3 regions of the Streptomyces sp. NPDC091280 genome follow, and region 3 is predicted to be linked to each of the others. Evidence: riboswitches for the same ligand, from Rfam matches in the RefSeq annotation. Region 3 holds a riboswitch; each other region holds the start of a gene.

The links. Region 3 has a riboswitch for cyclic di-AMP ahead of ACIQPR_RS38775 (C40 family peptidase). Riboswitches for the same ligand answer to the same signal wherever they lie in the genome.
Positions count from the first base shown of each region.
Region 1: another riboswitch for cyclic di-AMP. It lies ahead of ACIQPR_RS03915 (transglycosylase family protein); the one in region 3 lies ahead of ACIQPR_RS38775 (C40 family peptidase).
Region 2: another riboswitch for cyclic di-AMP. It lies ahead of ACIQPR_RS35385 (transglycosylase SLT domain-containing protein); the one in region 3 lies ahead of ACIQPR_RS38775 (C40 family peptidase).

Region 1 is NZ_JBIVUZ010000001.1:841,054-844,320, reverse strand. It holds gene ACIQPR_RS03925 (cytochrome P450) at 1-37, shown strand, start outside; gene ACIQPR_RS03920 (transglycosylase family protein) at 227-1,213, shown strand; cyclic di-AMP (ydaO/yuaA leader) riboswitch at 1,407-1,580, shown strand; gene ACIQPR_RS03915 (transglycosylase family protein) at 1,590-2,276, shown strand; gene eno (phosphopyruvate hydratase) at 2,589-3,267, shown strand, end outside.
Region 2 is NZ_JBIVUZ010000013.1:180,988-184,254, forward strand. It holds gene ACIQPR_RS35380 (ribosome-inactivating family protein) at 1-822, shown strand, start outside; gene ACIQPR_RS35385 (transglycosylase SLT domain-containing protein) at 847-1,314, opposite strand; cyclic di-AMP (ydaO/yuaA leader) riboswitch at 1,318-1,521, opposite strand; gene ACIQPR_RS35390 (CocE/NonD family hydrolase) at 1,753-3,267, opposite strand, start outside.
Region 3 is NZ_JBIVUZ010000015.1:191,394-194,660, reverse strand. It holds gene ACIQPR_RS38785 (ATP-dependent Clp protease proteolytic subunit) at 45-680, shown strand; gene ACIQPR_RS38780 (hypothetical protein) at 688-996, shown strand; cyclic di-AMP (ydaO/yuaA leader) riboswitch at 1,335-1,516, shown strand; gene ACIQPR_RS38775 (C40 family peptidase) at 1,520-1,993, shown strand; gene ACIQPR_RS38770 (ATP-binding protein) at 2,079-2,537, opposite strand; gene ACIQPR_RS38765 (helix-turn-helix domain-containing protein) at 2,750-3,267, shown strand, end outside.

The DNA.
Region 1 (3,267 bases), on a different contig from region 3:
GGGAGCGGGTGCACCAACCCCGTCGACACCGTCGTAGAACCGGACCGAACAGGGCATCTCGGCGCGTAAACCTGAAGGTGACAGTTCCTCAACTCTGTGATCTTCACGTGATCTGCGTGGCATTAACTTGTGACTGGTGATCGACTGCGGCTACGTTCACGTACCAGCGCGGCGCCCCGCAGCACCCGTCGCGCGGTTCCCCCGCCGTCACGCGAAAGGCCTCCGCATGCTCTCCGGGAACGGTCGTCACCGTCGCCCCCGCCAGGCTCCGGCGATCCTCGTCGCGGCCGGTGTGACCGGCTCCGCCATCGCCATCCCGCTTCTCGGTGCCGCCGCCGCGAACGCCGCCGACGGCACCACCTGGGACAAGGTGGCCGAGTGCGAGACCGGCGGCTCCTGGAGCGAGAACAGCGGCAACGGCCACTTCGGCGGGTTGCAGGTGACCCAGGACGACTGGGACAAGTACGGCGGGCAGGACTACGCGCCGACCGCCGACCTCGCCAGCCGTTCCCAGCAGATAGCCGTGGCCGAGAAGATCCTCGACGCCAAGGGCACCTCCGAGTGGGTCACCTGCGCGCTGGTCGCCGGTCTCACCACGACCTCGGGTTCGACCGACGTCGACACCGGCCTCGCGAGCGACTCGCCCTCCAGCAGCGCGACGGACTCCTCGGGCTCGACGGACTCCGACGACTCCGCCGGCGCTTCCGGATCGTTCGGGCTGTCCGACTCCAGCAACACGCAGTCGACTCCCTCCGATTCGTCCGATTCCTCCACCGGTGACACGCAGAGCCCGACCCCCTCCGCGACGGACAACCCCGCCAAGTCCGACAAGTCCACCCCCTCTTCGACGGATGACAGCTCCGCCACCGCATCGCCGAAATTCGACGAATCGGGCAACTCGGGCCAGGCGGTGGGCAAGTCGAGCCTCGTCGACACCGGCGCGCTCGGCGACTCGGCGGACGCGGGCGTCGAGCAGCAGAGCACCGGCAAGCACCGCGGCGCGAGTGCCGACGAGAGCGTCGACGAGAGCGCGACGCCCAAGACGTACACCGTCCGCGCCGGCGACTCCCTCGCCTCCATCGCCGACTCCCTTGGCTACGACGGCGGATGGCGCGCGCTGTACGCCGAGAACAAAAAGGTGATAGGCGCCGATCCGGGCGCGATCGTCGCCGGTCAGACCCTGGACGTCAGTGCCGAAACGGGCGGAAAGTAGCAGCAAAACAGCGGGAGTTCACGTCACACTTCGAGCCGAATGTCCGGTTTGGTGAAAGTGTGGGATGAGTCTCAGAAGCCCTGATCGTCTTTGAAATTCCGCCGATTCCCTGTCTACGGTCAAGGCCGCTCGTCACCACGAGCCCCGGCTGCCGCACACGCCGAGTCCTGCCAGCGGCCTCCGGGAACAGTCGTCGCGTCAAGCGCCGTAGGCAGGAGCGGGGGACCCAAGGTAAGTGCCGGGCCCGGGAGTCGAGAGACGTCCGGAACCGGCTTGGGGTGAAGTCGCGCACCGGGAGGTGCGCGGCCGGGCAACTCACACGGCCCGAACCCGACAGCTCACCTCGCAGGCGTCGGTGAGGGGATTGGGATCTTCCATGCTGTTTTCCAGCAAGGGCAAGCACCGCCGTCCGTCCAAGGCCACTCGTGTCGCCACGCTCGCCGGCGTGACCGGTGTCGCCATCGCCGCCCCGCTCATGGCGACCGGCAGCGCCTCCGCCGCCACCGCCTCCGAGTGGGACGCGGTCGCCCAGTGCGAGTCCGGCGGCAACTGGTCCATCAACACCGGCAACGGCTACTACGGCGGTCTCCAGTTCTCCGCCTCGACGTGGGCCGCGTACGGCGGCACCGCCTACGCCGCCACCGCGAACCAGGCCTCCAAGTCGCAGCAGATAGCCGTGGCCGAGAAGGTCCTCGCCTCCCAGGGCAAGGGCGCCTGGCCCGTCTGCGGCACCGGCCTGTCGAGCGCCGCGTACTCCGGTTCCAGCTCCAGCTCGTCGAGCGGCTCCAGCTCCTCGAAGAGCACCACCGAGCGCTCCACCACGGACACCACCGCCTCCCGCTCCGCCGAGCGCCCCGCGGTCAAGAAGACCGTCACCACCCCGACCGGCAAGAAGGTCAAGAAGGGTGACGGCGAGTACAAGGTCGTCAAGGGCGACACCCTCAGCTCCATCGCCGAGAAGCACAAGGTCAAGGGCGGCTGGCAGCAGCTGTTCAAGCTGAACAAGAGCATCATCGACGACGCCGACTTCATCTACCCGGGTCAGCAGCTGCACCTTAAGTAGCTCTCAGCTGAACCACAGCGCCCTCACATCCGTGGACTCCACCATGGAGACCTCGTGAGGGTCACCCCCGTCCCCCACGGGCTCCCCGCTCCGGTGCGTGTTCCCCCGTACGCACCGGGGCGGGGCTTTTTTGTGCCGTCCCGCTGATTTTGTGCGCCCTTTGGCGAAGCGCTTTGTTCCGTTCGGAAACAATTTACTCTCGGTTCTGTCCATCAGACGGCCGACCGGATGGCCAATCGCCCCGAGCCGGTTAGGCTCGTCTCGCAGAGCCGCTGCGGTGGTGCCGCAGCCGCGTCAGATCCCAAGAAGGAGATGCTCGTGCCGTCCATCGACGTCGTCGTAGCCCGGGAAATCCTGGACTCCCGAGGCAACCCCACGGTCGAGGTCGAGGTCGGCCTCGACGACGGCAGCACGGGTCGTGCCGCCGTTCCGTCCGGCGCCTCCACGGGCGCCTTCGAAGCCATCGAGCTGCGTGACGGCGACCCCAACCGCTACGGCGGCAAGGGCGTCGAGAAGGCCGTCCTCGCCGTCATCGAGCAGATCGGCCCGGAGCTCGTCGGCTACGACGCCACCGAGCAGCGCCTGATCGACCAGGCCATGTTCGACCTGGACGCCACCGACAACAAGGGCTCGCTCGGCGCCAACGCCATCCTCGGCGTCTCCCTCGCCGTCGCGCACGCCGCCTCCGAGGCCAGCGACCTCCCGCTGTTCCGCTACCTCGGCGGTCCGAACGCGCACCTGCTGCCCGTTCCGATGATGAACATCCTCAACGGCGGCTCGCACGCCGACTCGAACGTGGACATCCAGGAGTTCATGATCGCCCCGATCGGCGCGGAGTCCTTCTCCGAGGCGCTGCGCTGGGGCGCCGAGGTCTACCACACCCTCAAGAAGGTGCTGAAGACCAAGGGCCTGTCCACCGGCCTCGGCGACGAGGGCGGCTTCGCCCCGAACCTGGAGTCCAACCGCGCCGCCCTCGACCTCATCATCGAGG
Region 2 (3,267 bases), on a different contig from region 3:
GTCCCGGGAACCACCGGCGTCGCCAGCGCGGATCCGACCGCCGCGAAGGTCGACTACATCACGTGGGACATCACCGACCTGACCGCGCAGACCCCGGGTGGCCGGACCAGTGCCGCGCAGTCCTACACGGCCGTCATCGACCAGCTGCGAGGCTACGCCGGCCATACGTACGCGAATGCCGTGGGCGAGACGACCGCCACGGGCAACGAGATCATCGGGATCAACCTGAACCGCAACAACCTGCTTGTGGGGCGGGTCTTCCTCTGGGCGCGCAGCCTCTATGTGATCGGGTTCTGGGAGCCGCACGGCTACCGGTTCTTCGACGATCCGGCCAACAACGCCGCCGCCGACATCATGGGCATCGCGCAACCCCTGCGCCTGCCCTGGACCGGCAACTACGCCACGATCCCCGGGGGCACGCAACGCGCGACCCTCACCTACGGCGGCGGCCAGCTCAACAACGCCGTCAACGCGGTGGCGGACATGGTCAACGCCCTCAACGGGACCAACGAACAGCGCACGGCCCTCGCCCGCCACATGGTCCGCCTGATCCAGGCGCTGTCGGAGGCCGCCCGGTTCGGCACCGTCCGCAATCTCGTGACCGACAACCTGCGCAACGGGGTCGGCAACGCGATGGGCGCGGACAACGTCGTTCTGGAGAACAACTGGGGCCACATCTCCGACTTCATCCACGGCCTGGTGAACGCCGGAACGGCGCCGCCCATCACCCTGAACGGCGTCGAGTACTTCACGCTGGCGGGCATCATGAGGGAAATCGTGTACGTGATGATCAGGAACCAGAACCGCGCGGGCGGCTCCTGACCGTCACGGCGAACGCGCGGACCTCTAGTAGGCGCCGTACACGTTGTCGATCGACCCGTACACCGCCGCCGCGTAGTTGCACGCGGCGGTGATGTTCGCGACCGGGTCGTAGGGGTCGAACGAGGTTCCGGCCACGTGGTACGCGTTGAACGTCGGGTCGATGACCTGGAGCAGGCCCTTCGACGGGGTGCCGGCCGCCGCGTTGGAGTCCCAGTTGTTGATCGCGTACGGGTTGCCGGACGACTCACGGATCACGTTGCGGTAGATCCCGTTGTACGTGCCCGGGATCCCCTTCTGCGCCATGATCGCGAGCGACTCGCGGATCCACCCGTCGAGGGTGTTGGGGTACCCGGCGAGCGTGGTCGACGAGGTCGTGGCGGCCGAGGCGGTGGTCGCCCCGACGACCGGGAGGGCGAGGATCGCGGCACCGGTACCGGCGACGACCAGGCGGCGGACGAGGCGGGCGCGGCGGGACTGAGCGGTTGCAGGCATGACGAGGTTCCTCTCCGGCGCCTGCGAGGTGAGCTGTCGGGTTCGGGCTGGGAGGTGCCCGGCCGCGCCCTTGCGGACGTGACTTGACCCCTAGCCGTTCCGGTCGTGCCGACCGGTCCGGCGACTTACCTGGGTCCCCCGCTCCTGCCGTGCGAGAAGTTCGTGACTGGGATGCCGGGCGGCGGCAGGATTCGGCGTTCCGCTCGACAGGCCGGGAACGTATGCGAGAGCACATGTCCGGAACAAGTGGCGGAATCACACCTGACCCCTATTGACCTTGATCTGAGGCGTATGGGGCACTTGATCCTTTGCGCGAGCCAAGGGTCAACTGTCAATCGCCGCAAGGGGAAACGCGAACGAATCGGGGCACAGGTCGCACACAGAAATGCGTGACCCAACTCACGGGAGGATTAAGCGCGGCAAATCGGGCATTCATCCTCAACTGGCAGTTCTCGGAATCCTTTTCTCCCAAGTGCGGTGAAAGATCACTTCACCGTTCTCGGTGCAGATCACCTCGTTCGAGGTAATAAAGTCCGTTTCGTCGCAGGCGATCTCGGACCGCGTGCGCACGGTCGTGTCCCAGGCCTGCTCCGGCCGGTGCAGCCGGATCGACCAGTCGGACCGCGTCCGCGCCGACAGCGGGTCCGCCTCGTCGATCGTGTACGTCTCCCGCCCGTCCTCTGTGAACTCCAGGCCGTCCGGATACCTGCGCGTGCCGCCGTACCGGGGGTCCACCTCCAGCCGCCACTCGCCCTTCGCCACATCCCGTACGACGAGCCGCTCGGGCCGCGGCTCGTCCAGCGTGACGGGGTGGTGCACCCCGAGCGGCGCCGCCTCCTCCGGCTCCTCGAAGCGGATGTCGTCGGTCAACTCCCGCTCCCGCACCGGGAGTTCCAGCGCACTGCCCTCCGGGTCCAGGGTGAACCCCGCCGCCGACCCCGGCTGCGGCCACACCCACGGCCAGTACGCCGACGACACCGCGAGCCGGATCCGATGGCCCGGCGGAAACGCGTGCCCGATCCCGTTCAGCTCGAACGTCACGTCCTCCGTGGCACCGGGGGTCCACCGCACCGCCCGGTCCCGGCCGTGCCGCGCGGACAGGTTCAGCACCCCCCGGGTGACCAGCGTCGAGGCACCGTCCGGGGCGACATCGCACAGCCGCGCGATCACCTGCCCGCGCTCCACCCCGCAGGTCAGCCGCAGCCGCACCCTCGGCCGCCCCAGCACCCACGTCTCGGCCGGCACCTCGAACTCGAAGCACGCCGACCGCGCGTCCTCGTCCCGCTGGTCGGGAGGCAGGTCCGCATCGTTCCCGAAGGGGAAGAAACGGCCCGCGTCCAGCCCGGTGTGCATGGGGGAGCGGACCGGCACGGGCGCGCCCCGGAGGCCGTACGTCGTCGTCTTCACGCGCGGCGAGGGCCACGCGGGTTCGCCGACCCAGCGGCCCGGCAGCGTGTCGTAGACCGTGGCCGGGGGATGCGAGTCGCTGACGTAGGCCCGCAGCGCGGGTTCCGCCATGACGCCCGTGTCGATGCCCTTGAGGTGGTGGTCCCACCAGCGCAGGGTCTCCTGGAGGAAGCCGATCGCGGGGCCCGGCGGCAGGCCCCGGTCCGGGTACTGGTGGGACCACGGGCCGATCAGGCCGCGCACCCGGTCCGGCGGGAGGTGTTCGACGAGCCGCAGGACCGTGTCGCGGTACGGGTCGTGCCAGCCGCCCACCGCCAGGACGGCCGCCCGGATCGCGCCGTAGTCCTCGCGGACGCTGCCGTGCTTCCAGTAGTCGTCGCGGAGCTGGTGGGACAGCCAGGTGTGGATGAACGGGTCGATCCGCTCCAGGCGCTCGATCCACATGTCGCGCCAGACCAGGCCCGCGTACTCGGGGTCCGGCGGCCGGGCGGCGAAGGCGAGCATGGTGGCGGCCCAGGCGTGCAGATCGACGGCGAGGGCCGAACC
Region 3 (3,267 bases):
GTACGTCCTGTACATTTCTTACAGATGCCGAAGGAGGGGTACCCATGACCCGACCGTTCGCCCGCCACGTCCTGCCCGAATTCACCGAGCGCACCAGTTCCGGGCACCGGACGCTCGACCCGTACTCGAAGCTGCTGGAGGAGCGGATCGTCTTCCTCGGGACACCGATCGACGACATCGCGGCGAACGATGTGATGGCCCAGTTCATGCACCTGGAGTACCTGGCACCGGACCGGGACATCTCGCTGTACATCAACTCGCCCGGTGGCTCCTTCACCGCGATGTCGGCGATCTACGACACGCTGCGGTACGTCACCTGCGACGTGGAGACGGTCTGCCTCGGCCGGGCCGGCACCAGCGCGGCGGTGCTGCTGGCGGCGGGCACCCCGGGCAAGCGGGCGACGCTGCCGGGCGCGCGGATGGAACTGCGTCAGCCCTCGCTGCCCGAGCCGATCCACGGACAGACGAGTGATCTCGCCATCCAGGCCGAGGAGTTGGCGCGCACCCGGTCCCAACTGGAGGCCGTGCTCGCGCTGCACACGGGCCGGACGGCGGAGCAGGTCGGCGCGGACATCGAGCGGGACCTGCTCATGGACGCCCGACAAGCCCTGGAATACGGGCTGGTGGACCGGATCGTGGCGACCCGCAAGACCTCGTTCACCGAGCCGGGCGGGGAGTGAGCCGCGAATGCTGCCGCCGGAGCTGCCGCCGCTGCCCGCGCTGACGCGTGCCGAGGGCGAGTTGATCGACCGTTATCTGGACGTGGCCGACCTGCTGGGCCGGATCAACCCGGCGCACCACGGGGACACCTATCGCGGACTGCGGGCCGCCCAGGCGCTGGTGGCCAAGGCCACCGAGCTGCGGGACGCGCTGGCGCTGATGCACCAGCGGGGCGAGACCGAACTGCACGCGCCCACCCTCGCGCGGGCGCTGCGCGTGCTGGACGGCGAGCGCCGCACGGCCCGCGTCACCATCCCCGCGCCCTCCGACAGTTGACGGACCCGCGGCCGTCCAAAGCGGGGTCGAAACGGGCCGAACGGCGTACCCCCGATCGGTGGAGTCGCCGCTCCGCCCATGCGGCCGTCCGGCCTGCGCACCACGCGTAGGCGGAGGGCGGGGCGAGGTGTTCCGGTGCTGGTCCGAGGGCTGCGCGCCCTCGACACGCCTTCGAACACCGCTGCGTTCACCCGAACGGGTGGGTGGTGAGTAACCCCACAAATCCCCGATTCCGTTGGGCTTTTCGGACATTCATAGGTGAAGATCCCTGTCTGACGACAAGACCCCGCCGCAGCGGCGGGGCGATCCGGGCGGACGCCGAGTCCTGCCGCCGCCCGGATGACAGGTCGACAGGATTGCATCGGCAGGAGTGGAGGACCCAAGCACGACGGGTCGCCGGGACGGTCACGCCATGACCGGGTCGAGCAGCCCTTGGGGTGAAGCCGCGAGTGTGCGGCCGGGCAACTTCGCCAGCCCGAATCCGACAGGTCATCCTTCACAGGCGGCTGACGAAGGGTTGCGCATGACTGCGCTCAATCGTGTCCCGTCGCTGATGGTCCGGGCCGGTACGGCTTCGGCCTTCGCCATCGCCGCCGTGGGCGGTTCCGTCGTGATCCCCGGTGTCGCCTCCGACGCCGCGGCGGCGACACCCGCGACGAAGGCACTCCAGGTCGCGGCGTCCAAGAAGGGCGCCCCGTACAGGTACGGGGCCACCGGACCGGGCCGCTTCGACTGCTCCGGGCTCACGCTGTACTCGTACAAGAAGGCGGGCAAGAAGCTGCCCCGTACGGCGGCCCAGCAGTACAACAAGACCCACCACATCTCGGCCGGGAGCCGCAAGGCCGGGGATCTGGTCTTCTTCCACTCGGGCTCCAGCGTCTACCACGTCGGCATCTACGCCGGCGGCGGGAAGATCTGGCATGCCCCGAAGACCGGGGACGTGGTGCGGTTGCAGAAGATCTGGACCAAGAGCGTCTGGTACGGCCGGGTCAGCTGACCCGCGTCGAAAACTCCCGAGGGGGTGGCGGTCTCCTGACGGACCGCCACCCCCTCGGGTGTACCGGCGCACTCAACACCTCGTGCTACGGCTCCTGTTGGCCCGCCGCGGTGACCGGCCGGGCCGGGACCGTCCAGGGCACTTCGATGGAGACCGTCTTGCCGCCCTCCAGGGTGGGCCTGACCCTGAGCCTGCCGCCGCACTCCGCGGTCAGCCAGCGGATGATGACCATGCCCCGGCCGTTGTCCTGCTGGACGGCGGCCGGCAGGCGTTTCGGGAAGCGGGGATGGCTGTCGGTGACGCCGATGCGCAGCTGTTCGTCCCGCTCCAGCTCGATGTCCACCGTGAAGGTGGGCGACTGTCCGAAGGTGTGCTGCACGGCGTTGGTGGCCAGTTCGGACACGATGAGGCGGATGGTGTCGGCGACCTCCGTGTCCGCCGGCAGTCCCCATTCCACGAGGGTCCCGACCACGTAGGAGCGGGCGGTGGAGACCGAGGCGGGATCGCTCGGCAGAGTGACGGATGCTTCCAGATGGTCTGCCATGGCGCGGTCGTCCCTTTCCCGCGGGACCGGTGTCCGACACGGAGCGGATGGTTCGAGTACGGTCCCGGACTGGTGCTTCTTCGCCAGACTGCCATTACCGCGTCGCCAACGGTGCCGATCCACCAAGATATGCATATATCTGTCGCTCAAAGCGGTGAACTCTGCGAACCCAGACTCTATTTGGGCGGCTCGGAAGGAGTAAGGAGAAACCCATGCAGTACGGTCCCGCGGTGCGCCGCCGGAAACTGGGCGCCGAACTCCGCGCGCTGCGTGCGGACGCGGGGCTCACCAGCGGTGAGGCGGCCCGGCTGGTCGGCTGGCACCAGTCGAAGGTGAGCCGCATCGAGACCGGCGCGAGTGGCGTGAAACCGCCGGACGTCCGCTTACTCCTGGACGCCTACCAGGTCGGCGACACGCACCTGCGGGACATGCTGCTCGTACTGGCGGGCTCCGAGGACGGGGGCGGTCGGCACCACTGGTGGCACGCCTACCGCGGGGTGCTGCCGCCCGCCTACCGGGACTTCATCAGCCTGGAGTCACAGGCCAGCACGATCCGCACCCTGGAGACCTCGGTGGTCCCCGGACTGCTCCAGACCCCCGAGTACGCGCGGGCGGTGACCCGGGCCGCCGTGGGCGGCCTCGACGACGAGGGGCCGGAGCGGCTCGACGCGCTGGTGCAGGTGCGGCTGGCCCGGCAGGACATCCTGCGGGCGGATCCGCCGCTGGAGCT